One region of the Fictibacillus sp. NPDC058756 genome, then DNA from elsewhere that is predicted to be linked to it. Evidence: riboswitches for the same ligand, from Rfam matches in the RefSeq annotation. Region 1 holds a riboswitch; each other region holds the start of a gene.
The links. Region 1 has a riboswitch for S-adenosylmethionine ahead of sfnG (dimethylsulfone monooxygenase SfnG). Riboswitches for the same ligand answer to the same signal wherever they lie in the genome.
Positions count from the first base shown of each region.

Region 2: another riboswitch for S-adenosylmethionine. It lies ahead of ACFW35_RS00340 (LLM class flavin-dependent oxidoreductase); the one in region 1 lies ahead of sfnG (dimethylsulfone monooxygenase SfnG).
Region 3: another riboswitch for S-adenosylmethionine. It lies ahead of ACFW35_RS08745 (homocysteine synthase); the one in region 1 lies ahead of sfnG (dimethylsulfone monooxygenase SfnG).

Region 1 covers NZ_JBHYPU010000001.1:2,927,806-2,938,706, forward strand. Annotated here, with positions in the region: gene ACFW35_RS15045 (MFS transporter) at 1-124, opposite strand, end outside; gene ACFW35_RS15050 (lysine N(6)-hydroxylase/L-ornithine N(5)-oxygenase family protein) at 100-1,449, opposite strand; gene ACFW35_RS15055 (GNAT family N-acetyltransferase) at 1,421-1,975, opposite strand; gene ACFW35_RS15060 (IucA/IucC family protein) at 1,992-3,779, opposite strand; gene ACFW35_RS15065 (pyridoxal phosphate-dependent decarboxylase family protein) at 3,776-5,269, opposite strand; gene ACFW35_RS15070 (aspartate aminotransferase family protein) at 5,279-6,625, opposite strand; gene sfnG (dimethylsulfone monooxygenase SfnG) at 7,125-8,213, opposite strand; SAM riboswitch class I at 8,450-8,562, opposite strand; gene ACFW35_RS15080 (DUF421 domain-containing protein) at 8,708-9,409, shown strand; gene ACFW35_RS15085 (alpha/beta fold hydrolase) at 9,417-10,226, opposite strand; gene ACFW35_RS15090 (type 1 glutamine amidotransferase domain-containing protein) at 10,483-10,901, opposite strand, start outside.
Region 2 covers NZ_JBHYPU010000001.1:57,585-68,485, forward strand. Annotated here, with positions in the region: gene ACFW35_RS00290 (thiolase family protein) at 1-879, shown strand, start outside; gene ACFW35_RS00295 (fatty acid--CoA ligase) at 1,072-2,646, shown strand; gene ACFW35_RS00300 (CaiB/BaiF CoA transferase family protein) at 2,649-3,812, shown strand; gene ACFW35_RS00305 (hypothetical protein) at 4,319-4,585, shown strand; partial or broken gene ACFW35_RS00310 (alkylphosphonate utilization protein) at 4,666-4,769, shown strand; partial or broken gene ACFW35_RS00315 (SDR family oxidoreductase) at 4,778-5,115, shown strand; gene ACFW35_RS00320 (VOC family protein) at 5,242-5,631, opposite strand; gene ACFW35_RS00325 (helix-turn-helix domain-containing protein) at 5,689-6,549, opposite strand; partial or broken gene ACFW35_RS00330 (cupin domain-containing protein) at 6,685-7,088, opposite strand; gene ACFW35_RS00335 (acyl-CoA dehydrogenase family protein) at 7,113-8,294, opposite strand; SAM riboswitch class I at 8,383-8,498, opposite strand; SAM riboswitch class I at 8,659-8,762, shown strand; gene ACFW35_RS00340 (LLM class flavin-dependent oxidoreductase) at 8,884-10,278, shown strand; gene ACFW35_RS00345 (MetQ/NlpA family ABC transporter substrate-binding protein) at 10,298-10,901, shown strand, end outside.
Region 3 covers NZ_JBHYPU010000001.1:1,729,680-1,740,580, reverse strand. Annotated here, with positions in the region: gene ACFW35_RS08790 (sirohydrochlorin chelatase) at 1-695, opposite strand, end outside; gene cobA (uroporphyrinogen-III C-methyltransferase) at 696-1,481, opposite strand; gene ACFW35_RS08780 (DUF3906 family protein) at 1,494-1,715, opposite strand; gene ACFW35_RS08775 (nitrite/sulfite reductase) at 1,730-3,358, opposite strand; gene cysC (adenylyl-sulfate kinase) at 3,373-3,972, opposite strand; gene sat (sulfate adenylyltransferase) at 3,938-5,134, opposite strand; gene ACFW35_RS08760 (phosphoadenylyl-sulfate reductase) at 5,159-5,863, opposite strand; gene ACFW35_RS08755 (YezD family protein) at 5,971-6,114, opposite strand; SAM riboswitch class I at 6,201-6,306, opposite strand; gene ACFW35_RS08750 (sulfite exporter TauE/SafE family protein) at 6,520-7,431, shown strand; SAM riboswitch class I at 7,473-7,577, shown strand; gene ACFW35_RS08745 (homocysteine synthase) at 7,699-9,006, shown strand; gene ACFW35_RS08740 (GntR family transcriptional regulator) at 9,359-10,087, shown strand; gene gntK (gluconokinase) at 10,134-10,901, shown strand, end outside.

The DNA.
Region 1 (10,901 bases):
CTGTTATGCCATACACTTTTTTAAAAAACTGCGGGTAGAACGGTGATAGCAATACTTCTGTACATACGAACAGAAAGACACAGCTTAATAGAAAAAGATTTAGCGAACGGCTGCGCGCTTCCATGATGGTTCCGTTCCAAAGTTTTGAAACACATTTTTCTCGTTAACTGGATAAATTTCTTCACCAAAGATTTTATTGATGATCACTGCGTTTCTGTGTGCACCAAGGCCCAAATCAGGAGCACCGACACCATGCGTGTGAAGCTCTCCATTCTGAATGAAGATATGGTTGTTCTCCATGTCTTTCGTCTGCAAGCAATAATCTTGAGTGATCTGGTAACGATTTTTAGAATCCCACTGTATTCTTTCTTGCATCTTCATCAAGAAGTGCGGAAATGAAGGGGCATAACCCGTGCCTAATATAACGACGTCAGATTCTAACTCAAACACTTCACCCGTAACGTTTTGACGAAGTGAGAGAATGTGTGTGACTCCTTCATTGTCTAAAGAAACGAGTTCGGTCATCGCTTGCATGTGTATCTCTGGCTTATACTGACCTACTGATTTTTCATAAAGCAGATCATATATGTCCGAGATCGTATCCATGCTTATGCCTTTATACAAAAGGGCTTGCTTCTGCAGGAGCTCGTCCTTCTTGGAGGAAGACAGCTGGTAAAAGAAATTTGTATAATCCGGCGAAAAATATTCAAGCCCCAGCTTCGAATACTCCATTGGAAAAAATCCTTTTGAACGCGTGAACCAGTTCAATGAATAAGCGTCATTATCCTGATGCTGAGCTAAATCATAAAAAACTTCTGCAGCACTCTGTCCAGAACCGATCACTGTAATGGAATTTGCGTTCAACAGCTCCTCTTTTCGATCTAAGTATTGCGAGGAGTGGATGACTTTTGCGCCAAGCTTCTTCTCCAGATGTGATGGCACGGCAGGACTTGTTCCGATACCTACTGAAAGGTGTCTTGTGTAATACGTGGTTATTTCACCTGATTCCTCAGATTTAACAATCACCTCATACAACGGCTCATCACCATTTTCAACCGGCATAATTTGTTCCACAGCCATTCCGAAACGGCACGTATCAAGCTGACTCGCTGCCCACTGGCAATAATGGTTATACTCTGTACGGGGAATGTGGAAGTTCTCCAGAAAATAAAAATGATACAGTCTGTTATGCTCCTGCAAATAATTTAAAAACGTATACTTGCTCTTCACATTCGCCATACTCACCAAGTCTGCAAAGAATGGGACCTGCAGAGTTGTACCGTCGATCAGCATCCCTTTATGCCAGTTGAATTCTGTTTTCTTTTCAAAAAACAGCGCTTCTTTTCCCTCTGTTTCATCCAGCATAGCCGCTAGCCCAAGGTTGAATGGACCGATGCCAACACCGATGATGTCATACACTTTATTTTGCTGCGGCTGTTCTAAAGACATCTTTCCATCTCCTTTCAAACGTTTCTCTATGGCAAGACATGAGCATCCCTGTCTTATCTGGCAGCTCAATTGGCTTTACTTTTTCAAAACCGCACTTTTCAAATACATGAATCATCTTTTCATTCGAAATATCGGGTTCAGCGATCACTTTCTCCGTAGCTTGTGATTGGAACTGAAAATGGACAATCGCACGTAATAAAGGCAGTGCGTACCCTTTTCCAAGGTATGCTTCCTCTCCGATCAAAAGGTGGATCCCTTGATCCTCGGGGTGCAGGTCGTAGCAATTCTCAACCACATCCCCTTTCACCCAATATGTTTCCCAGTAGCTCATCGGAACGCCATCGATCAAACCTAAATACAAAGTCTGATGCTTGTCTGCTAAAAAATGTTTCAGGTGTTTTTCATAGTCTTCAAAGGAAATATCCATCTTCCAAAACGGAATGACATATGGCTGCTGCTGCCACTTATGAAGAAGTGCCACATCCCTCTCTAATTCTACTTTTACAAAAGCTAGTGTTTTCTCAATGGTTGAATCATAGAAACTAAACGCTAGAAACATTTGAAGTCAACACCTTCTGTAATGGGTTTGAAATGTTCGTATAAACGGACTGCGTTTCTAAAGAACCGACAAGCTCGTCCATATCATGAAAACGTGTAAGCAAGTTCGCTTTGCAAGGCAGCTCCTCCGAATCTAGCAAACTTCTTAATAATGCTGATTTGCCACCCGTCAGTTTATCATGATGCATCAGCCTGTTTCGCAACATTTTCATAAGCTCTGATTCTTCTATAAGACCAGCTGTACCGAATCCATTGATCAGTCCGAACAAGTGGTTCATGAAGAAGTAATAACGGAAGCGTTCGATCGCGACTTCATCACTGCAGATCGTTACACTCTTCCGGTTAAGTCCAGGCAGCTGTTCCACCAGCTTGTCTGCTTTCGATTCGCTGTAATAGTATCCTTGATTATCACGATAATAGAAATGCTTCGGGTAGCCATTCTCCATCTGGACGATCGAGTTCTGCTGATGCGCCTCAAGTGCTACACCATATGTTTCATACAGCCACAGCATCGGATCTAGAGCGATTGATAAGTATTCGCCAAACCAGTCCTTGCTCACTTCTTCCGTTGATCGGTTCTCTTTTTGAGCGAGGTCCTGAATAATAGCTCCGATTCGTGATTCCCCTTCAAATCCGTGATCCTGACAAAGCCCTGCTATCAAACTCGCATTTTTGTCATTTTCATAAAACGGGTTTTCTCTGATTACCACTTCAAACCCTGACGTTTCTTTTACTGTTGGAATGTTTAAGAATGCCGGGTCCTGAATGATTTGAAACGATGGATAGATCTCCTTCAGCTCTTGTCCCATCCTCGCTTGCATAAGCCTGGAAACCTCCACTCCCCTATGAAGTTCTTTTTCCAAATTGACACGAAGTGAGTTTGTAATCTTCACAGGTACAGAGAACTTAAACATATATTTAAAATCACGGCTGTACACTGAGCGCATAGAAGAAGTAGCTGAAAAAGGCTCTCCATACGGACCTATGTAGCTTAAACTTCCTTCTGTGATCAACGCTTGAACTGACGAATCTTGGAAAAGTACAGGAACCTGCAGTGGATGCACAGGGATAAAGATGGATCGTTCATCACACTCTATCGTTTGAACAAAGTTTTTATCTTTCTGAAGCAGCTGCATCGTTATCTCTTCAGCAGTAATGTTGTCTGCTGAATCCTGATCGACAACCCCCCTGTCTGCTTTGAAGAAATGCAGCTGGAACGTCCCCTTAAGTTCTGGAGAATACATAGATTCCTGCTCTTCACTCATTCCTTGCTTACTTTTCGGTGTTGGATGAAGAAGGTGGCCAAAAAGAAGAGACTGTTCTGCTTCAATAAACGCAAATTCACTTTTCTCTAAATCAGCTGCATCATTTTCTCGCTCTTCTAAATACCGCTGTACATTCTTTTTGCTAAGAATCGTGCGCAGCATCAATTCGTCTTCCGCATCTTCCCGATCTTGATTCAGAAGCAGTTCCTTCGAAAGAACCGATACGAGCGAAACGTAATCAAGCGTTATCACTTTCTCACCTGTTTGATAAAGAATAGGAAAGTGAAACAGATGTCTGCCTGTTAATGACCAATGCTTTACCGCTGCAAAAATGGCGGAATCCTGGTTCAAGAGAGATACCTTTACCCATCTCTTTGGCGCATCTCCGTTCCATTCTAAGTGATTCATCTCACCTTCAACTTCTATAAAATTTTGTGTTTCTCTAAGATAGCAGTTTAAGAAACTCTGCATACTCGCATTTTCTGCTCGTTGGTTATGGTTTGTCATTGGGTGATCCCCCTGTTTTCGTACTCTGCTGCAAATTGAGAAATGCTATGAAGAATATCTTCAATATCCACGATGGTCGTTCGCGGATTAAGCAATGTAAATTTCAAAAATACTTGGCTGTTCACTTTTGTTTTGGCAACCAAAGCCGTACCTGTATGAAGGATTCTTTTATAGATATACATGTTCAGTTCATCCAGGTTGTTAGCATAGCCATCTGCATATCGGAAAACGACGGCATTTATTTCTGGGTTTCTGTTACAGACTTCGAACTGCTCGTTTTGATCCAGAACACCTGCAGCCTGACTTGCAAGGTGAAGCGTGTAATCAATCATGCTTGCAAAATTTTTTTCTCCGACGATTCGAAGTGACATAAAAAGCTTTAATGCGTCAAACCGTCTTGTTGTTTGAACCGATTTGCTTACGAGATGAACGAGACCGTCGTCTTCATCATTTTCGGGATTCAAGTAGTCTGCATGGTGTGCCAGGTGTCGGAAGTTTTCTTTATTTTTCACAAAGAAAGCACCGCAACTGATTGGCTGATAAAATTGTTTATGAAAATCGATGGTGATCGAGTCTGCTTGTTCGATGCCTGCGAGTTTTTTTGAATGTTTTTCACTCAGCATTAATGCTCCGCCATACGCAGCATCAACGTGCAGCCATAGACCGTTCCTCTCAGTGGTCACCGCTATATTCTGAATCGGATCTATGCTCCCAAAATCAGTGGTTCCTGCTGTTGCAACGACACACATCGGGTATAACCCTTCTGATTTTAACCGTTGAATTTCTGCCTCTAAAACATAAACATTCATTTTTTTGTTGTGATCTGTTTCGATGGTTACTACAGCCTGTTCTCCTAGACCTAACTGAAATGCTGACTTTTTTACCGTGAAATGAGCATCTTCAGAACAAAGAATGCGCATCTTATTCGCTTCAGGCGGCAGACCTTTAATCTTTACGTTCCAGTTCCACTTTTCGGCGCAAAAATGGTCACGGGCTAACAGCAATCCCATATAGTTTGATTGAGTGCCTCCGCTTGTAAACGTGCCATCTGCATTATTTGAAAGCTCTAATTTTTCGCTTACCCAGTGAATCAGCTTTTCTTCCAGATAAGTAGCTGCTGAACTTTGATCCCACGAATCCATTGACTGATTAAGCGCACCGATAATCAGTTCCGCCGCAATGGCTGGGACAAGCGGAGGACAATGAAGATGCCCTATGCTTGTCGGGTGTGATACGTGAATGCTGTTCTTAACGATTTTTTCTTTTACATCTTCAAGAACTATCAAGGGATCGTCTCCGTCTTTTGAAGTGAGAGACAAAGCATTCAACTCTTTTTCAATGTCATGCGGCTGTTTGCCGTTATATGCATCTGTATTGTTTTTATAAAAATGACTTAAAAGGTGCTGCGCTTCAAACACGATGTCCTGAAAACTTTGCAATCCAGCTTCACTGTTATTTAGAAAAAAACGGTCAAAATCAGTTATGTTCATTCTGCACCTCTATTTGAGCGCGGCTCTTACCGCATCTTTAAATATTGCGATCACATTATCAAGCTGTTCTTCCGTAATGATAAGAGGCGGCAAGAATCTAATGACACTTCCATGTCTGCCTCCGACTTCCAAAATCAAGCCTCTATTAAAGCATTCTCGTTGTATGCGGCTAGCCAGTTCAGGATGTGCTGCGAATGTTCCTTTTTGTCCTGACGGGATTTTAGGATTTACGATCTCTGCTCCAACCATTAAGCCTCGTCCGCGAACATCACCGATCTCGGGAATCTCATTTTGAAGAATAGATAGTTCAAGCATAAGCTTCTCACCAAGCTCTTTTGCATGCTGTGATACGTTATTTTCTTTGATGTATTTTAAAGTTGCTGTTCCTGCGGCCATCGCCATCTGGTTGCCTCGGAACGTTCCGATATGTGCACCAGGTCCCCATTTATCAAGTTCCCGGTCATAGATCACGACGGATAACGGCAAGCTTCCTCCGATAGCTTTTGATAAAACAACAACATCGGGAACGATATCTGCATGCTGGAATGCAAACAACTCACCTGTGCGGCCAATTCCAGTTTGAACCTCGTCAATGATCAGCGGAATGTTGCGTTCTTTTGTGATTCTGCGAATTTCACGCAGCCACTCAACTGGTGCAGGAATAGATCCGCCTTCCCCTTGAACAACTTCTAAAATCATAGCTGCTGGAGGAAGAATTCCGCATTCCGGATCATATAAAAGGTTTTCGATATATTTTGCGCTGATTTTCGCTGTATCTTCTCCACCCATTCCAAACGGACAGCGATATTCATACGGATATGGCATAAAGTGAACATCTGGCATTAAACCTTGAACATTCTGCTTAGGTCCTAAGTTTCCGGAAAGAGCCATCGTTCCGTGTGTTGCTCCGTGATACCCCCCTTGGAAAGATAGAATGCTTCTTCTTCCTGTCGCTGTTTTTACAAGTTTGATTGCAGCTTCGATCGCATCTCCGCCAGTTGGTCCGCAAAATTGAATCTTTGCACGCTTCGCGAATTCTTCTGGTAAACTATCAAACACTTCACTCACGAATTCTTCTTTTACTGGTGTCGTTAAATCCAGTGTATGTAATGGGCGCTTGTTATGAAGCACTTTTTCAATCGCATCGATTACGACCGGATGATTATGGCCAAGTGCCAGCGTCCCTGCTCCTGCCAGACAATCTATGAATTTTCTTCCGTCTGCATCTTTTACATAGATTCCTTCAGCTTCTTCTATAGCAATCGGGATCCGTCTTGGATAGGACCTCGCGTTCGACTCCCGTTTTTCCTGCTGTTTAAGGTAAAGTTCGTTCATTTCTATTTGTAGAGTGCTCATGTTTGCTCCTCCTTAAGGTTTAATTGAATTCACGTTACTGAAAATGATTCTCATTATTAATTACATGTACCACTTTAAATGATAATGATTATCATCGTCAATGATAAAAATTTCTCACTTTCTTTCCATATATTTTTAAGGCTGGTAGCGACGATAAGGTCTAAAGTCCCTGTATTTTGATATAAATTAATGAGAATGTACAAGATAAATCTCATTAGCGGTACTTTTAACAGTTTAAGCTGGCAAGTTCTCATCAGAAGTGTTGATTTCACTGCCATCCGCCCTTGTTCTATGCATCACACTTGTATTTGATCTGTATAAAGGCACGTAATAGGATAAATTTGTTTTATCAACGGTAATTTTAAATATATTCAAGGTAAAGATAAGTTTATAGAAATTTCGACATCCCTAACCAAAACTACAACCCCAACGACCTTTACCTAAAATAAAAAAAAGCCGCCACAAACGGCGACTTTTCACATGTTTTTCACTTAAAAAATTAAACAAGCACTCCCTCTTCCTTCAATCGAGCTTCTTTTTCTTTCACAAGCGGTATCACTTTCTCTCCAAAGTCTTTCAAATCATTTTCATAATGTAAAAAGGCGGTCAGAACAAGGTCAACGCCTAGCTGCTTCAACTCTATTATGCGGTCTGCCACTTGTTCAGGTGTTCCGATCAGACCTGTTTTGAATCCATCATTATACTGGACGAGATCCTCGAATGTAGAATTTGTCCACATTCCCTCTTTTTCCTTAGACGATTGCCCTGCTTCTTTTACGGCTTCACCAAATCCTTCAACCGCTTCAACGTCAGCATTTGAAACAATATCACGCAGAACTTGAACAGCCTCTTCTTCTGTATCTCTTACAATCACAAATCCGTTTGCCGCATATTTCAAAGTACGGCCTTCTTTCTCTGCCAAAGCCTTCACTTCTTCAATCTGATTCTTGAATCCTTCTGTCGTGTTTCCGTTCATGAAATACCAATCCGAAACTCTTGCTGCCATCTCTTTTGCAGCCTTTGAGTTACCGCCTTGGAAAATTGGCGGTGTCGGCTTTTGAACAGGTTTCGGTTTCAGCGGAGCGCCATTTATTCTGTAAAAATCACCTTTGAACGTTGTCTCTTCTTCTGTCCAAAAACTTCTTATAACTTTAATAAATTCTTCAGAACGGCGATACCTCTCGTCATGCTCCAGCCAAGGTTCTCCATATCCGGTAAACTCCCCTTTAAACCACCCACTCACGACGTTGATCGCCGCCCGGCCGCCAGAGATATTATCGAGTGTTGCCATCATCTTCGCATATACACCTGGATGCCAAAGCCCCGGATGAACAGCTGAGATAAGATTTATCTTTTTAGTAACACTCGCCAAAGCTGCAGCAAGCGTGGCCGCCTCCAGCTGATATTCAGCACCATAGCTTGCAAAGAAACGCGTCTGAAGAAGTGCAAAATCGAATCCGGAATCCTCTGCGATTTGAGCATAGCGTTTGTTCGCTTCAAATGTCCAATCTGTTTCCTGCGGAAGCTTAGATACAACCAACCCTCCGCTAACGTTCGGTACCCAATACGCAAATTTTAACTCACTCATTTTCTTTTCCTCCTCAAGGTTTATATCCCTTGAATTGGACGACATTTCGCTTCACATGGTAAAATGTTTAAGCGATTCTTAAGCCCTCCTCAAGGGGTGATCATCGCAGCCCGGGGTGAAAGTACTGCCATACTTTCACTCCTTTTTAAAGCTTTACACCTCCTTAAAATAATAAAACCCCTTCACTCAAAGAAAAGAGCGAAGGGGTGGAATAACGAAAAAAAGTACCCGCTTGCTTCTCATCTTCGGAGCTTAAATCTTAAGCTTCCTCTGAAATTGGCACCGTGCACAACTTGTACTGGTTGCCGAGGCTTCATAGGGTCAGTCCCTCCACCTCTCTGGATAAGAAGAAATTCGATTAAGTTTTAATTTAAAATTGATTGTAGCATACCCGCAAGAATAGTCAAACTATTTTTATAATTTATTTCTGGTTAAAAAGTCATTTTTTACGACCATACTAAATGCATCAAGTTTAACGGGGTGCTGCTAGTATGCTGGATTTTTATCAAGCACAAGAGAATTTATTGGCGATCGAATGGATTTTAAGGGCAATCGTTGCCTTCTTCTTTATGCTGTTTGCTGTAAAATTGATGGGCCAGCGATCTTTCTCACAGCTTCGTTTATTGGATTTCATTATGGCTCTTATCTTTGGAAACATCATTGCCCATCCCCTGTCTGACCAGCATCTTGGTCTTAAAGGTTCCCTTATCACAATGTCCGTTCTTGTTATTCTTTATGTGACTACAACCATGACCGGTCTGCATTGGCACCCACTTAGAAAATTAATAGATCCAGCACCTATTCTGTTAGTAAAGAATGGTCAAATATTATATAAAAACTTGAAAAAAGCACGGATTTCAATAGACGTTTTGTTTTCTGAACTGCGAAAACATAGGGTAATAGATATTCAAGAAGTCGCACTCGCTTTGTTTGAATCCAATGGTACCATTACTTCATTTTTACAGCCGCAATACCAAACTGTTATTCAAAAAGATTTAAACTTGCCTCCAAAGCCTTTCGATTATCCTCAGGTTGTTATTAAAGAAGGAAAAATCAATCAACAAGAGCTTTCGGAAACAGGAAAAAATGAGGCATGGCTTTTGGAACAACTTCAAAAACAGAACACAAAATTACCTGATATTCTGCTCGCAACACTCGATCACCATGAACATCTTCATGTGATGTATTACAAATGATAAAATTTTAACCTATGAACTGTGAAAGTTCTTTGTTCACTTTCTCCCACTCTTCCCAAAAAAGTCCGTGCCCGCTGTTATTTAACGGAACAAGCTTCGAATTTGGTATTCCTTTATTCATCGCTAGTGCTAAAGGATAAGGACAAACCTGATCATGAACACCATGCAGAATAAGTGTCGGGACTTGAATTTTACCTAGATCCGCAAAAAGCGATTCATCACGTAATGATCCTAATACAGCTGCAGTCGAATATCCTGCAGCTTCTAAACCTAACTGAAAGAACCAGTCGGAAAAAGGAGCCGTTACATATTTAAAGAAAAAAATATCTCCAAACCCCTGAAGCATTTTAGGCCGGTCTTTATACGTACCAGAGATAAGTGTGTTAACTTCTTCAACAGTCTGACCGAATGGGAAATCTGGACGCTTTGTAAAACTTGGTGCAGCAGCTCCAAGCAAAGCAAGCTTTGAAACACCAAAACCGCCATGTTTAGCCATATACCTAATTGAAATCGCCCCTCCGACTGAGTGCCCAACAAGCGTGAAATCCTTTATCTTTAATGTCTGTACAACTGCAAAGATATCATCTGCTAATGGATCATATGAATAGCCCGAATAAGGTTTATCAGATTTACCGAATCCTCTTAGATCAATTCCGATGCATCTAAAACCCATCGATGGCAGCTGATTAAACTGATACTCAAAAAGCTTATAATTTGCCGGCCATCCATGAATAAAAAGAATCGTTTTTTCACCGCTAGGATTAACATCTTCTACATAAATTCTGACGTTTTCCTCCACACGAATATAGTAGCCCACAAACATTCCCCCACACTTCTAATTTCCTTAATAAAATACTCAACTTTACCCGATAGGTGAATGACACAAATCACCAAAAAATCATTACAGGGTAATAGCTGATTTATCCAGGGTAATTAGGAATTATTTTGTGGTAATCTTTATTAATTCCACACTTACAGATATTTATCGAATTTTCGACAAACAACAGCTAAATGATGCTGTCACTTTCATATAAAAACGACCAGCAAGAGCCGGCCGTTTCGTAAATTGTATGTTATTGTTTATTAAGAACTTCGATCATGCGAAGCGCTACACTTCTGCTGGACTGCGGGTTTTGCCCGGTAACAAGATTTCCGTCTGTCACGGCAAAATCTTCCCATTTTCCAGCTCGCTGAAATTCTGCACCAAGTTCGCGAAGTTTTGTTTCGAGCAAGAATGGCACTTCTTTCGTAAGCTGCATTTCTTCTTCCTCTTCATCGGTAAAGGCTGTAACGGTCTTTCCTTTTACAATAGAAGATCCATCTTTCAGTGTCGCTGTTGTCAGTCCTGCAGGTCCGTGACAAACACTTCCGATTACCTTATTTGTCTGCGCCATCTGGCTTACCACTTCCTTTAGAGCTTCACTTTTCGGAAAGTCAAAGACTGTCCCATGTCCGCCTGGCAAGAAGATTGCGTCATAGCTTACTGCATCAT
Region 2 (10,901 bases), 2.9 Mb from region 1:
CAATGCGGTTCGAGTCAGCAGGCTGTACATTTTGCAGCACAAGCGATTCTGTCCGGGGATATGGATGTTGTGATCGCAGGCGGTGTTGAGAGCATGTCCCGTGTGCCAATGGGATCGAATTATCAGGGAACGGGTTTCAGTCCGGCTCTAAAGGAACGTTATGAAGTGATTCATCAGGGATTGTCGGCGGAACGAATCGCTGTAAAATACGAGTTTACGAGAGAAGATCTCGACCGCTATTCACTCGAAAGTCATAAAAAAGCACTTCGTGCGCAAGCTGAAGGCTATTTTAACAGGGAGATCGTTCCTGTACAGCTTTCAGATGGAACGGTGTTTTCCAAGGATTCTGGACCGCGCGAGGAAACATCACTTGAAGCATTGGAAAGCTTGAAACCAGCTTTTATAGAAAATGGCGTCATCCATGCCGGAAATGCAAGCCAGATCAGTGATGGAGCTGCCGCTATGCTCTTAATGAGCCGGGAAAAAGCAGAAGAACTCGGGCTTAAACCCCGGTTTAAAGTCCATACCCGTGTTGTGGTTGGATCGGATCCAACTCTCATGCTGACAGGTCCGATTCCAGCAACACAAAAAGCATTGGAAAAATCAGGTCTTACCATTGATGACATTGATATTTTTGAAGTGAATGAAGCCTTTGCATCTGTCACACTTGCGTGGTTAAAAGAGACAGGTGCCAATCCTAAGAAGCTCAACCCGAATGGCGGTGCGATTGCACTAGGGCACCCACTCGGCGGAAGTGGTGCCCGCTTAATGGTTACGTTAATGCATGAGCTTGAAAGGACTGGAGGAAGGTATGGGCTGCAAACGATGTGTGAAGGGCACGGAATGGCGAATGCCACAATTATAGAAAGGCTTGATTAGCTTAAAGGGTTAATTTCAGCAGTGATGGATTTTATGCAAGGTAATTCGATTTTTATGAACAGTAATTTGAATTTTATCAACGGTAAAAATAAATTCATAGAAAGGAGGAAATCAACGACTTTCAAGAGCAACAATGTTTGCGAAAACGGCCTTTAGAAATAAGCTGAATCTAATGATAACGGAGGGATTAAGATGGGGACAACAATTGGCAGAATATTTGATTTGACCGTGCAAAAGTTTCCAAACAAAGAGGCGATTTATGATGTCAGGAAGAATCAGCGCTTATCCTACAGCGAATGGAACGTCCAGGTAAATAAACTGGCCAATGCACTCATGAAAGAAGGAGTGACAAAGGGTGACCGAGTTTCAACCTTTTTATTCAATACGGAAGAACTCGCTACTGCATTCCTTGCCTGCACAAAAATCGGGGCTGTCTTCAACCCCATCAATTTCCGTCTGACGGCTGAAGAAGTGGCGTTTATCCTTCATGATGCAGCCCCTAAGGTTGTACTCTTTGAAAAAGCTCTTGAGCCAACAGTAACTAGTATCAAGGATCGATTTACGAGAGCTTTATTTTGGCAGATTGACGGAGAGTGTCCTGAATATGCCGCGAGCTATCATGAAAAAGTGTCGGGAGCCTCTTCAGAGCTGGCAGAATTACCTGTAGATGAAAATGACCTGTACGCCATCATGTATACCAGCGGGACGACGGGAAGACCTAAAGGGGTGCTCCACTCCCACCGTGAAATTGCAGAACAAAGTTTAATCGTTATAGGTGCAACGAAGCTTGATTCTTCTGATGCAGGACTTGTAACGGCGCCCATGTTTCATTGTGCGGAACTCCATTGCGCATTTTTACCAAGAATACATGTCGGAGCAAGCAATGTCATTCTTCATCAGTTTGATCCCAAAAAGGTGCTTAGCTTGATTGAAGAAGAGAAAATCACGAAATTTTTTGCAGCGCCCACCATGTGGAATATGCTCCTTCAAGAAGATTTGCAACAATTTGATATATCGAGTTTAAAGACCGGTTTGTATGGGGCTGCGCCAATGGCTCCTTCCCTTGTCCATGCTTGCCACGAACGACTAGGTCTAACGCTCGTCCAAGCATATGGAATGACCGAGATGGGTCCTGCTATTACGTTTCTTGGTGAACAAGATCAGCTCACAAAAGCCGGATCGGCAGGACAGGCATGTCTTAATCATGAGATTCGCATTGTCCGCCCGAATGAAAATGGACCGTCTGACCCTGATGATGTTATGCCGCCTGGAGAAACCGGTGAGATCCTTGTCAAAGGTCCTTGCATGATGTCCGGTTACTTTCAAAGGGAAGAGGCGACGGAAAAGGCTTTATATAAGGGATGGTATCATTCAGGCGATATCGGCTACCTAGATGAAGAAGGGTACTTGTGGGTAAAGGACCGAGTTGATGACATGATTATTTCCGGCGGTGAAAACATATATCCAAGAGAGGTTGAAGATGTTCTTCATGCTCATAAAGGTGTGCTTGATGCCGCTGTTGTCGGGCAGCCGGATGACCGCTGGGGCGAAACGGTAACAGCTTTTGTTGTAAAGAAGGATCATGATGTAACAGAAGAAGAGCTTGATGAATGGTGTAAAAGCAGTGACCAAATCGCCAATTATAAACGTCCGCGTAAGTACATTTTCTGTGAAGCTCTCCCAAGAAACGCGAGCGGCAAAATTCAAAAATTCGTACTACGTAAACAATTAGAGGATCTGTTCATAACGAACAGGGGAGCATTGTAAGAATGCTGAAGGAAAGAACAGAACATCTTTCAAGCAAGCTGCTGGAAGGTGTGCGGGTTATTGATTTCAGTCAGTATTTACCCGGACCGTTCGCCACATTAAGGCTTACAGAAATGGGGGCAGAAGTCATTAAGGTGGAATCTCCATCAGGCGACCCTGCCCGTACTACAGGTCCAAAAAGTAATGGAGAAGGAATTGGATTTAAGGCAAATAACCGGGGGAAAAAGGGTATCACATTGAACCTGAAACATGCATCAGGGAGGGAAATAGCCCTTCGTCTTGTAAAAGAAGCGGATGTACTTATTGAAAGTTTCCGTCCTGGCAAAATGGCAAAACTCGGTCTCAGTTTTGAAGAAGTATCCAAAGTAAATCCGAAAATCATCTACTGTTCCATATCTGGATATGGACAGGACGGCATTTTAAGCACTCTTGGCAGCCATGATATCAATTACATGGCACTCAGCGGGGCACTCGCTCAGCTTAAGGATGATAATGGCCGTCCAATCCACCCATCTAATACGTTTGCAGACTTTATTGGAGGGATGGCAGCCAACGAAGGGATTTTAGCAGGACTCGTTTCCCGATCAATAACAGGCAAGGGGAGCTATCATTCTATCTCCATCACTGAGGTCATGGCTTCCTTTATGGTCAATCATGTTTTGATAGAAAAGGAAACCGGAACAAGAAACGGGTTCGGTGTATTAAACGGTAGTATTGTTTCTTATGCACTGTATGAGACAAAGAACGGCCGTTTTGTAAGTCTAGGAGCACTGGAATCAAAGTTCTGGAACAACTTTTGCCTGGGAGTAGATCGTCCGGATTGGATACCGCTGCAGTTTTCAAGAACTACGACAGACTGTTCTATCTATAAGAAAATGATAGAACTCTTTAAGAGCAGAACAATGGATGAGTGGAGTAAGTTCGGTATGGATACGGACTGCTGTCTTACTCCTGTTCTTGAGGGACACGAACTCGCTAAGCACCCGTATTTTTTAGAAAAAGAAGCCGTGCATGCAGGCGGTCAGGTTAAGATGCACAGCGGGCTGAGAACAGAAGATCTGCCGTCTGCACCAGAAAAGGGAGAACATACTGACGAAGTACTTAAAAAGTTGCTTCATATAACTGAAAGTGAGCTTTTGGCATGGAGAAGTGCGGGTATTATATAAACAGGCTCTAAACAATATCATTAATATTTGTTACTTTAACCGTATCTTTGAAGGATACGGTTATTTTTATTAAATTTTCAAATCCACTAAACTAATAATATAGACATGTCTATCATCACCACGATAAACCCTATTAAAACCAGCCTTATCGAGTAAAATCACACTGCTAATGTTTAAAAATTATTTGTTACTATGAATCGTTTTCGTATAAAAAGAGTTACTTCGGTTTGTTTAAGTACGTCATTAAAACTCTTATTTAAATTGATATTCTATATATTTCAGATGAAAAAATGTAAAGGAGATATGCGGATGGCATCTAATATTCTGCTGTAAAATGCAACAATTGCGGGCGTTCGGCTATTGAGGACTTTTATTATAAAACGGATGAAAAGGTTACCTATTGCAGACGTTGCGGATATAATTATTCCATAAAAATCATTCGTGAAACAGCAAATCATAGGGAATATAAAGAAGATGAGAGAAAGGGTTATGGTGTCTTGTTTTTAGTGAAAAAAGATAATACAAGTCAAATGCAGTTATTTAATTCGACTGTGACAGAAAAACAAATTGAGGAAAACAAAAACATTTTTATGAAAGAGGATACTGATAAAGACAGAAGCTATTTTGTTACTTTTCATAATGGTGTTTTCAATGTTATATCGGGAACTCCGCCAGAGAATTTTCATTTGCCTTTTGAGGAATATAAAGAAAAAATGCGTAAAAAATATGGAGATTTTGAGTACTTTGATGTATTAGTTCCAATAGAAGATTGATTTGTAATAATACACTTAATGTTAGGCAGTTAGCAGTGAAACATATGGTAAAATTACTCATGAATAATGGAGGGATGATAGTGTCTAACTTGCCTAACTGCCCAATATGCAATTCAGAATATACATACGAGGATGGAATTTTGTTGTTTGTCCTGAATGCGCACATGAATGGACTTTAGAAACGAATCATAATTTGCTGGAAAAGCGGCTTACAATAGTGCAAAACATGGCGTTATCGGTCTTGCTAAGGTTGCAGCACTAGAATCAGCTGCAGAGGGTGTTACAGTTAACGCACTATGCCCTGGTTATGTAGATACTCCTCTTGTTCGCGGTCAGTTAGAAGACTTGGCTAAAACTAGAAATGTATCCTTAGATAAAGTGCTCGAAGAAGTAATTTATCCGTTGGTTCCGCAAAAACGTCTTATGGAAGTAAGCGAAATTGCAACTATGCAATGTTCTTATCAAGTGACAAAGCGAAAAGCGTTACTGGACAAGCGATCGTTATCGATGGTGGATATACAGCTCAATAAATAATAAATGATAAAAACCTTAGCTTATAAAAGCTAAGGTTTTTATGTCTTGTTTTATTAGGGAATCTGCCGGCACTCTGGCTAGAATACGGGCTGGAAAGAACTCCCGTGGAGATGAGCAGACTCTTAGCTGTAACTATAAATCTCAACTTCACTCATCAACCCATGTGTATTGCCTTCAGAATCTTTAAAGAATACCATCCATGATTCGGTATTTTTCATTTTTGCCACGACATGAGGTGAATCTATAAAAGTTACACCTTTTTCTTTAAGGCTTTCATACGCTTGTTTGATGTGTTCCACTTGAAAATAAATGACAGAGCTAGAATGGGCAAACTCCTCTTTCTCAGGAAGACTTAAAAGAATTCTAATCCCCTTACAATCGAAAAATGCCATTGATTCTGTCCGAAATAATAGTTTTAGACCTAAGATATCCTCATAAAAATGAATAGAACGTTCTATATCATGAACCGGCACTGCAATCTGTCCAACTTTTTGAATACGATCAGTTTGAATAGTCATTAATAACCTCTCCTTCATTGTTTTCTCCTTCATGATAAGCAATTATAAAAATTAATTCTTATCCAATATCACCTTTTTTCGATATTGAAGGGGAGAGAGGCCAACATGCTGTTTGAACAATTTACTAAATGAAACAGGATTTTTCAAACCAATTTCAAACGTAATATCCGTAATCGAGTATTCTAGATTCTTTAACAGAGAAATCGATTTAGCCATTCTTAACTCTGTGATGTGCTGAAAAGGTGTTTTCTTAAAGATCGTTGAGTAATTTCTTAAAAGATGATTAGGTGATAAGCATGCCACTGCCGCAATCTCCTCCAATGAGATCTGTTTATCATAAAATGCTCTAATATATTCATGGGCAATGTTAATTCTCTTATAAATTTCTTCACGAGTAGACATACGAATGGCATCTAACATATCGACTTCACGTAAAGTCTTTATTTGATCCCTTAGGATAGATTGCATAACAAGATGAAAATATTCATCCAGCAAGGCTGAATCATTTTTGTATTCGCTAGCTCTATGTTTTAAATGATTCAGTTGGTAAGCGAGCGTTTTCCTTTTTTGATATGTTTTATCAAAAAAGGAAGCAGGAGTACTTGTTTTAAATGGATCATCTAATAATCGGCTCGAAGAATCTGACATATTTCGTAAAACATCCCCTGCAAATTCCTCTTGAAAAAAAACACAAAAAGATTCAACATCATTGTATTGGTCAATTGTGATGGTATATGGGCCTTCATTAAGGAGTAGATAACTGCCTTCTTCTACAGCAAAGTAACCTTTATTTGTTTTGTAATGAGCTTTGCCGAATGAAAAGGTTTTAATAGAGAGAAGCCCATTACCTTCCCAATGAAATTGATTACTCTTTGCATGGAGTATGTAGTTCGATGCATTATTATCAGCCATTTTAATTTCCCCTAAATAGAGTTTTGTAAGGAAAATTATACCTTATACATGTTAGGTATAAGGTGTTTTTTTAATAATGTTCCACATGAAACAATAAAAAAATAGAAGGTGATTTTATACAGTAAACCTTTAAGATTAATCATATTTAACCCCAGGCCATTTTTCTTTTAAGGGAATTCATCAGCTCAGGACTTGGATTTAAATTTGATTGAACAATTTCTTTTGTTGTTAAAGCTATCCATTGACTCAATGACACATCAGCAAAGCGGTCGCTCTTAAACATTCTAGAAACCAAAGGCTCTAATTACCTGTATTTTGAACGTAATGACCGAATGCGAAAGGAACATAACCCACATCACCTGCTCTTACATCGAATGTCCTCGCTGTTCCATTCCCGGCAAAAGCCGTCATTCTCGCTTTACCTGCTAAATATATTGCCACTCATCATTATTAGGCTGCCAATGCAGCTCTCTCATACCGTCAGGCTTTATTTCTACTAATGCTGCAGCTATTTTTTGAGAGATAGGAAAATTTTCTGTCAGTTGACAGATCTATTCAAGTATTTATATATGTTCCTCCTGCGATAGTGCTGCATCTGCCAAAGTGTAAACGATCGCATCATCTGTCGGAGGATTATGAAGTCCTGCACGCACATCACGAAAATGTCTTTGCAGCGGATTTGAAGCGGAAAGACTCCTTGCCCCGACGATTCTCATCGCTAAATCAACTACTTTGTTCGCACTGTTCGTCGCAATATGCTTAACAGCAGCAAGCTCTGAAGCCATATTTGTCCGCTGCTCTGGCTGTTCGACCCATTTTCGTGCTACAGCATATAACACCTGACGTGCATTAAAAAGTTCCAGTTCAATCTTTCCAATTTTTCTTCTTACTTCCGGGACATCTTTTATTGGACCTGGTAAAGTACTCGGACTGTATTCTGAAGCGAATTTTATCGCATAATCCTTTGCGGCGGCGGCAATCCCAATATAAACGGCAGGTACTTGAAGATACCATCCTCTTGCTGTGGCTGAACGGCTATCTTCTACAAATAAGAGGTCTTCTTCATCAACAAGTACATCTTCTAGTACAAGGTCATCACTTTTGGTGCCTTTCATAGATATGCTGTCCCACGTTTCTTTTACAGAGACACCTTCTCGTTTATGATCAACTAAAATAAACCCCTTTTTACCGGTGTGATTAAGGTCTGCTGTAATGATGGAATAATCGAGAGCTTCAGCCATAGAAGTAAATGCTTTATTTCCGTTCAATCGCCAGCCGTTTTCTTCTTTTATTGCAGTTGTGCCAGGAGTTCCGCCTCTTGAAGGACTTCCTGTAGCTCGTTCTGTCTGAGCTAAATTGAAGAGTAATTTTTCCTGAACAATTAACGAGCTGACTTTTTCAAAAGCTGAACCTTGCCAATGCCAGTTTTCAGCAGTTTCAAGCATCACACCTAAGTGCCACCCCAAAGATAGAGCAGTAGGGGCATCGCCTTGAGCTATAATTTCTTGCACCTGTAAATATTCAAGAAGGTTGAGGCCTTTGCCGCCATACTCTTTTGGTATAGTCAGAGAAAGGAAGTTCATTTTTTTTAGATCTGCGAAATTCTCGTAAGGGAAAGTACCTTCTGCATCAATCGCATCGGCTCTTGTGCTGAAAATTTCTTTTAGTTCTTCAGCTTGTTTTAAAATCTCTTCAATGTTTGTTTGTTTCTTATCATGCTCTGCTTCAACATAAGTTTTTGTCACGAATTTTTCCCCCTGCAATTATTTTTTCAGAGGACATAAAAAAATCCTCCTTTCAAAATGACGAAAGAGGACATTGTTAAAGAACTCTTTCTCATCTCTCAGACACTAGCATGTCTGCTGGAATTAGCACCTTTCTTATCTAATAAAGATAAGCGGTTGCTGCAGGATCTTAGGACCAGTTCCTCCCCTGACTCGTGATAAGAATAATAGATTATAAATATTAATTGTCATCACTATAAGATACCAGGTAGCATATTGTCAACGAAAAACTGAAAACTTAAAATTTTTATATTATTTTGGGAAAGTGCGTTGACAGACTATTTTTATTCCTGTATATTCTGTTGATAAATTGAATACTATCGATTTCTTATCGAGAGAGGTGGAGGGACTGGCCCTTTGAAGCCTCGGCAACAACTATTTTTAGAACTGTGCCAATTCCAGCAAGCTTACAAGCTTGATAGATAAGGAGAGATCAAATGCGTTTTTTCCATTTCACGTATTTTATTAACCTCTTCTTATTCATGAAGTGGTTTTTATTTTTTCTCTTGGGAGCGGTACAAAAAATTCATACGTTACGGAGGAAATCATTTTGAGTAAAGAAATTTTGTTAAACGCATTTGAGATGACAAGTGCCATGCATAACTCTCATGGACTTTGGAAGCACCCGGAAAATAAACGGCATAAGGGTTATAAAGACTTAGATTATTGGATTGAATATGCCAAGCTGCTGGAGAAAGGGAAGTTTGATGCCATATTTTTTGCAGATGTTCTAGGTGTCTATGACGTTTATCAAAAGAGTAAAGCCCCTTCAATCAGGGATGGACTGCAGGTTCCGTTAAATGATCCCGCTCTGCTTATCTCAGCGATGGCTAGTGTAACTGAAAATTTATCGTTTGCAATTACGGTTAGTACCACATATGAACAGCCTTTTGGAAATGCACGCCGTTTTTCTACACTCGATCATTTAACGAAAGGAAGGATTGCCTGGAATGTCGTTACTTCCTATCTTCCTAATGCAGCCAGAAATTTTGGCCTGGAGGATATGATTAAACACGATGAGCGTTATAACATTGCTGATGAGTATCTAGAAGTGTCTTATAAGCTCTGGGAAAACAGCTGGGAAGATGGTGCGGTTGTTGAAGATATCGGGACGGACACTCTGGTCGATCCTGAAAAAGTACATGAGATCAACCACGAAGGACAGTATTTTAAAGTGGAGGGACCTCATTTAAGCGAGCCATCCCTGCAAAGAACACCTGTTATTTATCAGGCAGGCACCTCAGAAAGAGGGCGTGATTTTGCCGCAAAACATGCTGAGTGTATTTTTGTAGGAGGTCCGACAGCAAAAAGGATTCGTTTCTATGCAGATGATATTAGAGAGCGAGCAAAAAAACATGGACGGAACCCTGAGAATATTAAAATCTTTTCTTTCCTAAACGTTGTTGTTGGAGAAACTACAGAGGAAGCAGAGCGGAAGTTTGAGGAATATTCAAAGGTTTGGAGCTCTGATGCAGCAAAAGCACAGTATGGGGCAAGCGGATATGATATTGCTGAATACGAAGAGCTTGATCCAGACCTTCCATTTGAATATACAAAGTCTACAGAAGGCGGTCATTACAAGGCTGCCACACTTACAAAGGATGCACCTAAAAAACTTACTGTAGGAGAAGTGTTGAACCGGTTTGAGTCACCTGACAGGGGAAGCTATATTGTTGGCAGCCCAGAACAAGTAGCAGACGGGATTCAAGCTCAGTTTGAGGGCTCTGGTGTTGATGGATTTAACTTAAATCACCTTGTAACTCCGGGTGATCTGGAAGCTTTTGTGGAACTGGTCGTACCGGTCCTTCAAGAAAGAGGACTGTATAAAAAAGAGTACAGCAAAGGAACGTTGAGGGAAAAATTATTTCCGCATGGAGAGAGCTTATTGCCAAGTGACCATCCAGCAGCAAAGTATCGAAGAGTTCTAGCGGAAACTAACCAATAGAAAAGGAGTGGAGAGAGGAATGAAAAAAATAACTCGTTTAATCATAGGGCTCACAGCCATCATTGCTTTAGCTGGATGTGGAGCTTCAGGAGAAGGGGAAAAGAAAGATATTACACTCGGAGCTACCGTTCCATATAGCGATATGCTTGAAAAAGGAGTAAAGCCATATTTAGAGAAAAAGGGATACAAAGTCGAGGTTAAGGAATTCAATGATTATGTACAGCCGAATATATCACTTAAGAGCGGTTCGCTGGATGCAAATTTGTTTCAGCATAAGGTGTATATGGACGCTTTTTCAAAAGAAAATAATATGAAATTATCAAGTGTAGTGACGGTTCCAACAGCACCTATCGGCATATACTCCAACAAATTTAAATCGCTTGAAGAAATTAAGCCTGGGAGCACGGTCGCACTAGCAAATGATCCAACAAATCTAGCTCGCGGTTTAACGATTTTAAGAGATAACGGATTAATTGAGATTGATGATAAAGCAGATCCGTTGCGCGTATCAGAAAAAGACGTTACAAAAAATCCGAAGAAGCTTAAATTTCAGCCAGTAGAGGCGGCTCAAACTCCCCGAACATTAGAATCTGTTGATTTAGCAGCGGTCAATGGAAACTTTG
Region 3 (10,901 bases), 1.2 Mb from region 1:
TCTTTTAAAATGGGGTGATAGCCTAGCGTCTCGCACAGGATCACTTCTTTTTGTGAATGTTCCAGATATCGTTTTGTCGTAATCTTCATTCCATTTATTAATAGACCTGAAAACAATAGATAAGGAACAACAATTACTTGATCGTATGAATCTTGGCTGTTCCATAGTACTTCTTCAAAGCTTGGAGCTGAACCGGTTAGAAAACAAGCTTGAATACTTGGTATGCCATAATGTTGTTGAAGGTTAGATGCGATTTTCTCTAAATCTAGCTTTACATCTGGATCTGTACTTCCTCTTCCAACCAATAAAATGTGTGAGTTCTTACTTAAACTAGCAACCCGTTTCGTAATCCTTTCCCACAACAGGTGGGAAATGGCATCATGTACGCCGAATTCGCGGCCAAATATGACTTCAGTTTCAGGATACTGACTCTGTAAAAATTTAAGTTCTTTTGGTATGTCTATCTTTACATGGTTAGCCGACAATAAAAACACAGGTACAACAGAGATGCTCGTCGCTCCTTTTTGTATACATGCATTAAATCCTTGTGAAATGGAAGGTTCAGCTAGCTCTAAAAAGCAAATCTCTTTTATTGGAACATCAACTGAAGCCATGCATTGCTTTACGAATTCTTCTGCTTCATTACGGCCTTTTTGCAGTCTTGTGCCATGACAGATAAAAAGTAACGCTTTCATCTAAAGTGCTCCGCTAATAGCAGTCATCTCAACTGGTTCTTCATTAAGCTGTTCAAACCACTTAAGTTCCTCTCGGAGTCGCACCACTTCTCCAACAACGATCATACTTGGATTTTCGATTCTTTCACGAATCACAATATCTTCAATGGTTTCTAATGTACCCGTTACGGTTCTCTGATTTTCTAATGATCCCCATTCAACAAGAGCAACCGGAGTATCTTTGCTTTTACCGTGTTTTGTCAGCTTTTCACAGATATAGGGAAGGTTACCTACACCCATGTAGATCGCTAAAGTATCAATCCCTTTTGCTAAACAGTCCCATTTCAACTCTTCTTCTTCACCCTTTTTCCTGTGACCAGTAACAATCGCGTAACTTGAAGCGATGTTCCGATGTGTAACCGGTATACCTGCGTATGCAGGAGCTGCAATTCCTGAAGTGATACCTGGTACTACTTCAAATTCTATACGGCTTTTTGAAAGTGTTTCTGCTTCCTCTCCGCCTCTACCGAAGACGAATGGGTCGCCGCCTTTAAGACGGGTTACTGTTTTGCCTTTTTGAGCGTGCTTTACTAAAAAGCTATTGATTGTTTCTTGTTTCATGGAATGGTAGTTTGGCAGTTTGCCGCAATAGATAAGATCGCACTCTGGTTTTGCATGAGCTAAAAGTTCCTTATTCACCAATCGGTCATACAAAATCACGTCTGCTTTCTGTATGCACCGCAAGCCTTTTACAGTAATTAACCCTGGATCGCCAGGGCCGGCTCCGACAAGATAAACTTTTCCCATCATCATCACTCCTTAAGGATTTAGTATGGTTTCCCTTTCATATAGTACAAACCCATTACCGCTCCGGATTTTTTTCTTTTCGTAGAGTGAAATCTCCTCAACATTTGGCTGTTTCAAAAAATACTTTTCAAGTTCAACATCTACTAGCTGAAACGCCTGTTCATCTGTTGAAGCGGCTATTACAACAGGAATAACTTCTGATTTTAAGCTCACTTCAAACCGGTATAAATACATAGGAAGACCTCCTTTTACGAAACTTTTTCTTCTAATTGCTCTGAGATTTGATCTAGCTTTATTTGAAGAGGTTCAAGACCCACCCTGTTGATATAATCGAAAAAAGTTTCTAGAGGAAGCTTCGTTTCTTTAAAATGATCCAGAAAACGAACTAGTACTTCATCAAGAAGATCAGCATGAAACTTTCCTTTCAGCTTTTCATTAAACTTTCCACCATCATCAAGTGTTCCGCCAACGTAAATCTCAAAGGCTTGCACCATCTTTTTATCTTTTGTTTTTAACAGTACGCCTTGCAGACCGATATCTGCGATCTGACGCTGTCCGCAAGAGTTTGGACAGCCGACCATATGAATCCTTACCGGTACGTCAAGTGTGATTCTCTGATCCAGGCTTTCAGCGATTCGGCGCATTCTTTCTTTCGTTTCAACCAGTGCTAGATTGCAATATTCAATACCCGTGCAGGAAACAGAATGGCCGATAAAAGAAAGAGGCTGTGTCGTGATTCGTTTAAAGATATCTTCTTGAAGCAGCGATTCAACGTTTTCGTGTTTCACGTTAGGAATAATTAAGTTTTGAGAATTTACAGTTCGGATCTCACCGTTTCCATATAACTTTGCTATTTCTGCAAGCTTCAGCACTTCATCCGCATCTAATCGTCCGACTGGCACATTAAAGCCAATATAGCTTAATCCTTCTTGCTTTTGAGGATGAACACCATAGAAATATCCGCCGTTCCAGCCTTGAAGTGCATCTCTGCCTTTTGAAGGAAGCTGTCCTGTATATTCTAAGAGTTTCTCTTTGAATTTTTCTGGTCCCCAGTCTGCCATTAAAAATTTAAGTCGCGCGAGGTGGCGTTTTTCCCTATAGCCGTAATCACGGAAAATGGTAGTAATCGCAATAGCTACTTCTTTTACCTGATGCGGTTCTATAAAGACATCAAGCGGCTGCGCTAAGAACGGCCGCGACGATAAACCACCGCCAATCTTAATATGAAAACCAGGAATCTCTTGATCATCAACTTCTTTATAAGCCGGAGTAAAGGCTACACAATTAATCTCTGCATGCGCACTGTTATTCACATTAGAACTGATGGACACCTTATATTTTCTCGGCAGATTAGAAAAATCTTCATTGTGCTGAAAGAATTCATACACTTCTTTTACAATCTCTGATGTATCAAATAGTTCATGAGGATCTATCCCGGCAATCGGATTCCCCATAATATTTCTCGTAATATCACCGCATGCCCCTGCACTTGAAAGCCCAACCTCTTCTAAACGTTTAAATATATCCGGGATTTGTTCAATGGTCAGCCAATGAAACTGAATAGCCTGTCGTGTCGTGATATCAAACACGCCTCTTCCATAATCTTTGCATATGTGAGCAAGAGCTTTTACTTGTTCGTAGCTTAAAATGCCAGATGGTACATTGACCCTCATCATGAAGTATCCATCTTCTTTCGGTCGCTGTAAGTACAGACCTGCCCACTTAAAATTGTCCCACTCTTCTTTCGGTATAGAGGCGAATCCGTTTTTTGAGTAATGAGGGATATCTTCAAATATTTTTAATCCGTCTTTTACGAGCTTCCTTTGTTCTGTTTTATTGAGCTTAGGATTATCAGCCCACGCTTTTTCATATGCCATATTATCAGTCCCTTTTATATAAGTTTTTTCTCTTGCAAAAAAGTCAAAATTGCATCTACACTCTCAGATACATTCTTTTCATTTGTTTGAATCGTAAGAGCAGGAGACACCGGTTCCTCGTAGGGGGAATCGATTCCAGTGAAATCAGGAATCTCTCCTTTGCGAGCTTTGCTGTACAGTCCTTTCGGGTCCCGTTTTTCACATTCTTCGATCGGGCATGAAACAAAGATCTCGACGAATTCTTCTTCTGAAACAATCTCTTTTGCTCTTTCACGGTCTTGTATAAATGGTGAGATGAATGCTGTCAGCACAACTGTTCCATTATCTACAAACAGCTTAGAAACTTCAGAAATCCTGCGGATGTTTTCTGTTCTGTCTTCATCTGAAAACGATAGATCACGGTTCAATCCATTTCTGATGTTGTCACCGTCAAGCACATAGTTTCGGATGTTTTGTTCATAAAGCTTTTTTGCTAGTGCATTAGCAATGGTGGACTTTCCTGATCCGGACAATCCTGTAAACCAAAGGACAAAGCTCGAATGATTGTTTTGCTTTCTTCGATCTTCTTTTGTTATGGAACTATCGTGCCAGACGGTATTGTGCAGTGTGCTCATTTGTACCTCCTTTAAGTTGGTTTTCTTCATGTCGTTTTAATCCATCGATCAATACTTCAACTACTTCCTTGCGGCTGAATGTACTTGGAGGCAATTCCCCATTTCTTAGAAGTTCTCTTACTTTCGTTCCAGATAAAATCACATGATGTTCACTCGAATGCGGACACGTTTTAGAAGAAGCCATGGCCTCACATTTTGTGCAATAGAAGCTGTGTTCAAAGAAGAGTGTGGTGATACCGATCTCATCGGCGGTAAACTGTGAAAAGATCTCCTGAGCTTCATACGTCCCGTAATAACTGCCTACACCAGCATGATCACGGCCAACAATAAAATGTGTGCAGCCATAATTCTTTCTCACAAGTGCGTGAAAAATGGCTTCGCGCGGTCCGGCATAGCGCATCGCTGCAGGAAATACAGCAAGGAATACACGGTCACTCGGATAATAGTTTTCAACAAGTACGTGATAGCTTTCCATGCGCACATTTGCTGGAATATCATCTGACTTTGTTTCGCCGACAAGCGGGTTTAGAAATAGACCGTCAACAGTTTCTAGTGCAGTTTTTTGAATGTATTCGTGTGCACGATGCACAGGATTTCTTGTTTGAAAACCAACAACTGTTTTCCATCCCAAACTGCTAAACTTCTTTCTAGTTTCACTTGGGTCCAGGTGGTAGTTCTTAAAGGATTTTTTTTCAGGGCGTTTAACGAGCGTGATTTCCCCGCCTACATAAATCGTTGGTCGCTCCAGCAGCTTCTTTACGCCTGGATGTTCTATGTCAGAAGTTTTATAGACTTTCTCTGCTTCAATATGCTTATCTGGGAAATAGATATCCTCAACTTGCAAGATTCCGTATGTCTCGCCATCACACACGAGCCGAACATCTTCTCCTGTACTAAGAGATTGTGCGGTTTCATGGGTCACTGGCAATGTAATCGGGAGACTCCAAACCGTTCCATCACTCAGCCTGATACGATCTACGACAGATTGATAGTCTGCTTTATTTAAAAAACCGGTTAATGGGCTGTATGCTCCGATCGCTATTAATTCAAGATCACTAAGTGCTGTTGCATCGAGTTCAACTTCTTTTTGTATGTGCTCATACGGTGTATCCGGTCTAAACCGATTAATTAATGTTCCTCCGTGTGCATGTAAAGTTGCCATATTGTTTCTCTCCTCCTATTTTTCTTAGCCTTCATGAAGACCGCATTCTAGTTTCCCAGTTCCTGACCAGCGGCCGGAACGGATATCTTCGGGGTCAATAGCGGCTTTAGTGCAAGGTTTACAGCCGATACTTGGATACCCATTATCGTGCAATGTATTATACGGCAGATTATGTTTATGGGCGTATCGCCATATGTCTTTCCACGTCCAGTGAATGAGCGGGCAAATCTTAATACTGCGGAAACGCTCATCTTTGTTAATAAACTGCGTGTTTTTCCTCGTAGGCGACTGTTCACGGCGCAATCCTGAAAGCCATGCTTTTACGCCGTTGAGCTCTTCTTCTAAAGGGATTATTTTTCTAATGCTGCAGCACTGATTTGAATTTACCTTCCAAAGCTCTTCACCATGATTAATTGCCTGTTCCTCAAGTGATAAGGCGGGTGTCTTAAGCTTAATTCTCAACCATGGATACCTTTTCTTTGCAGCATCAATCACTTCGTATGTTTCCTGAAAGTGCAGCTGCGTATCCAAAAAGACTACTTGAGCATCTGGTTTGACCTGGGAAACAAGATCTACTAAAACACTTCCTTCGATTCCAAAGCTGCACGCATATACGAGATCGTCGCCATACATTTCATACGCCCATTTCAGGACATCTAATGCACCTTTCTCAAGGTTGTTACTATTAAACTCTTGGATGTTGTTATCCCATGTTTCATAAGTGAGCAATTTTTTACCTCCTTCATGAAAAACAAATAGACCAACAAAAAAGCGGCTTTAACGTTTTAAGGGACATGCCCTTTACGTTAAAACCGCCTCTAGTTTTCTAGTCAGCGCTATTTAATTCGTACCTTTTCGTTTTTTTCGAGTTGAATCACTTTTCCATCTTGCACAATTAAAGTTATGGATCCAAATTTGATGTTGCTCAGCATTTTCTGAAGCTGAGGAAGAAAATCGTTTTCACTCTTTTCGTTCGCCACTCCACTGGCCTCCCTTTTTTACAAAATATCTCTAATAAAATAAAAAAACCTTCCCATTTCGGAAAGATAGTGGAGGTAAACGTATTACCTTATCTTCCAAAATGTAAAAACATTCTGCTGGAGTTAGCACCTTACGAATCGCAGGTTGCCGGGTTTCATCGGGCCAGTTCCCTTCACCACTCTGGATAAGAGTTTAATTTTTAAAAATCATATCACATCTGAAACAGATATCAAGCCCTAATTTTTTTATTTTTATTTTTTCTGAAAAAATTAAACCTGCAGTTGACAATTTGTCTTCCTGGAACATATAGTAATAACTAAAATTTCATCCGCATTGCTGATCGGAAAAACCGAAGGCTCTTAACATGACTTGTTAAGGGCCTTTTTATTTTGAGGAGGATTTTGATGAAAAAGTTAATAGTTCTAGCGCTTATTGGACTTATGGCACAGCTGATCGACGGCTCACTTGGAATGGCATATGGGGTTACTTCGACTTCTCTGCTCTTGGTAGCGGGGATTGCGCCCGCGGCAGCCTCCGCCTCTGTCCACCTTGCTGAAGTTGTGACAACAGCTGCATCAGGAGTATCCCATATCAAATTTGGAAACGTTGATCGACAGGTGGTTCTCCGTCTAATACTGCCGGGCTCGATCGGCGCATTTTTAGGAGCTTGTTTTTTAAGCAGCCTTCCAGGAGATATTGTGAAACCCTATGTTTCTCTATTTCTTATTATTCTTGGAATCTATATTTTGTTTCGTTTTCTCTATAAACTTGGAGAAACAAAGACGGCACCCTCTGATAACTCTTTTTCAAAAAAACAGCTTATGCCCCTTGGCTTACTAGCGGGATTTTTGGATGCGACAGGGGGTGGTGGATGGGGTCCTGTAACAACACCTGTCCTTATGGCAAAAGATATGAAAACTAGAAAAGTTATAGGTTCCGTTGATACGAGTGAATTTGCTGTAGCTGTTTCAGCATCTGCTGGTTTCTTTATTTCATTGGGCTGGGAGCAAGTTGAATGGCTATGGGTTGGTGCCCTCATGGCAGGCGGTATCGTTGCAGCTCCTATTGCAGCATGGCTTGTCCGAATAATTCCCGCACACATTTTAGGGGTTTTAGTTGGAGGACTGATCATCATAACTAATGTTAGGACACTGTTTTTAACCATTGGTTTGTCATCTCATGTAATGATTGCCATTTATTTTGTTCTTGCAGCATTTTGGGCAGTAGGCATTATCTATACAGTAAAAAGCATTCCGAAAAAAAGTAATGAAGAAAATAAAAATCCGAAATATTTAAAAAATTCAGTTGACTATTGATTGCTAGCTATGTATTATAGTCCTTAATTCAATATTCAATCTTCTTATCCAGAGAGGCGGAGGGACTGACCCTATGAAGCCCGGCAACCAGCAGAAATGCATGGTGCTAATTTCAGCAGAACAGCTTACGTTCTGAAAGATGAGACTTCGATCGTGTGATATCATCGGGACCTCTTCTTTTGGAAGAGGTCTTTTTTAATGGATAAGTTGAATCTGAAATTCATATTGGATGACAAAAAAATTTAAACAATAAGGAGAGATTTGAAAATGAGCGAACAAAAAAGAGAGTACGGGTTTGAAACAATTTCATTGCATGAAGGACAGAAAGTAGATACTGCTACAGGTGCTCGAGCGGTACCGATTTATCAGACAACATCGTATCAGTTTAACAGTACTGAACATGCAGCAAATCTATTTGCTTTAAAAGAATTCGGAAATATCTATAGCCGTTTAATGAACCCAACACAAGATGCGTTTGAACAGACGATTGCAAAATTAGAAGGCGGTGTGGGGGCACTAGCTGTTGCTTCCGGTCAGGCTGCCATTACGAATGCTATTTTCAATATCGCTGGATCAGGCGATGAAATTGTTGCCTCTACTTCTCTTTATGGCGGAACGTACAATCTCTTCTCTGTGACTTTGCCAAAACTCGGGATCGAGACACGGTTTGCTGACATCGATAACCTTCAATCGTTTAAAGATGCAATCACAGAAAAAACAAAAGCAGTGTATGTTGAAACAATTGGAAACCCAAAAATTGATGTAGCAGATATCGAAGGTCTTGCTAATATTGCTCATGATGCCGGTGTCCCGCTTATTGTTGATAACACGCTTGCTACACCTTATCTTTGTCGTCCGATCGAGCATGGTGCTGATATTGTCGTACACTCCGCAACAAAATTCATTGGCGGCCACGGTACATCTGTTGGCGGTGTAATCGTTGATTCAGGCAAATTTGATTGGAACAACGGTAAGTTCCCTGGCTTAACAGAGCCAGATCCAAGCTACAAAGGCATCGTTTATACCGAAGTATTCGGTCCGCTTGCATATATTTTAAAAGCTCGTGTCCAGTTGCTTCGTGATTTGGGTTCATCCATCTCGCCATTTAACTCATTTTTGTTTATTCAAGGGCTGGAAACCTTGTCATTGCGTTTGGAGCGGCATGTTGAAAATACCCTTAAAGTAGCACAGTTCTTAGAAAACCATCCTTCAGTAGATTGGGTAAATTATGCTGGTCTCGCTAGCAGCCCCTATTATGAGTTAGCACAAAAATACTTGCCTAAAGGGGCGGGAGCTATTCTTACGTTTGGTGTTAAAGGCGGCGTTGAAGAAGGCAAAAAACTAATTGAAAATGTAAGTATCTTCTCTCATCTGGCTAACGTGGGAGATTCTAAGTCATTAATCATCCATCCTGCCAGCACAACGCATCAGCAGTTATCTGAGGAAGAACAGAGAAAATCAGGAGTTTCACCTGAGTTAATCAGACTTTCGATCGGAATAGAGACAGTAGATGATCTTATTTATGATCTCGATCATGCATTAGAAGCAATTGCTCTCTCTCCTAGCGAACTTTAGCAAAACAGAATTGGACTCAAAAGATGCATTTTGCATGCGATTGTATCGGCAAAATAATGACGAATACAAGTGAAAAAGCTAACGTAAGGTAAAATTACAGATACTAAGGCTCATAGATGTTTGACTGAGTTTGTAAAGAAAAGGGCTGGATCAAAGATATTATACTTTTGATCCAGCTCTTTATTTATGTAATCATCTATGCCGATCGGCCTCATGAAAACTCCCCTTCCCCTTTTAAATTCCAAAACTGAGAACTTTAATTGTACGAATAAAAGCGCTTGCATTATTAAAAGCTTATATTATAATACTTGTATACAAGTATACTAACATCAATGAAGGAGGTTATTTTTTTATGGAAAACCACGAGTCACTATATCCTGAAAAATGGCTTTCAAAGGCATCAACTGGTGAGCGTGTAACATGTGAACTTAGGATGCGCATTATTTCAGGTTTTATTGAAAGCGGTACCATTCTTTCCGAAAATAAACTTGCTGCTGAATACAATGTAAGCCGCTCTCCTATCCGGGAAGCTTTAAAGATCTTGGCAAATGAAAATCTTATCCGTTTAGAGCGGATGGGTGCGGTAGTCGTCGGAATATCCGATAAAGAAGTTGAAGAAATTTACGATGTACGTCTGCTTATCGAAACATTTGTGTTTGAACGCCTTGTGAAGCTCGATGCTGCGAGTTTAGTTAGAGAACTTAATAAGATTTTAGAAATGATGCAGATTGCTATTAAATATAAAGATGCAGATGAATTTGCCATTCAAGACGTGTTATTTCATGAAACGATCATTCGTGCAATTAATCATTCCTACATTACAATGATTTGGAACAATATAAAACCTGTTATGGAAAGCTTCATAATTTTATCAATGCGGATGCATTTTAATGAAAAATATGATGATCTATCGAGAATTGTTAAAAACCATGAACTTTATATTGATGCAATCAATACAAAAGATAGAGATATTATGATTCAATCCTTGCATCAAAACTTTGATGATGTTCAGGGAAAAGTGGATGATCTTTGGATGTCACAACGAATGCTTTCTAAAGCACGGGAGCAAGAAAAGGAGTAACTATATGTTAGATATCGACGCACAAACAGAAAGTAAGACTAGCTATATGATAGGAGTCGACATTGGAACCACGAGTACAAAAGCAGTTTTATTTAATGAAATCGGTGAAATTATTCAGCAGGAAAATATAGGATATCCCCTTCATACTCCTGATATTTCAACTGCTGTACAAGATCCTGAAGAAATTTTTTCAGCTGTTATGCAAGCCCTTACAAATGTTGTGAAACGATCTGGTCTTTCGGAAAACAAAATTTCTTTCATTTCTTTTAGCAGTGCCATGCATAGTGTCATAGCTATGGATCATGGTGATCAGCCGTTAACACCTTGCATCACCTGGGCAGATAATCGAAGTGAAGGATGGACTCGTAATATTAAAGAAGAGTTAAATGGACACGAGATATACAAAATGACCGGAACACCTATACATCCAATGAGTCCATTATGCAAAATTACTTGGATAGTGAATGACCTCCCCGAGACAGCAGCTAAGGTAAAAAAATATATTGGCATTAAGGAATATATTTTTTATAAGCTCTTTAATAAATACGTCGTTGATTATTCCCTTGCATCTGCAATGGGTATGATGAATCTAAATAATTTGGACTGGGATGAAAAAGCATTAAATGTTGCCGGAATATCGAGGAAACAATTATCTTCCTTGGTGCCGACGACAGCTATTTTTAAAAACTGCCATCCTGATTTGGCTAAACAGATAGGAATTGACCCAGATACTCCTTTTATTATAGGAGCAAGTGACGGAGTGTTATCAAATCTAGGGGCGAATGCGATCAGTAAAGGCGAAATAGCTGTCACG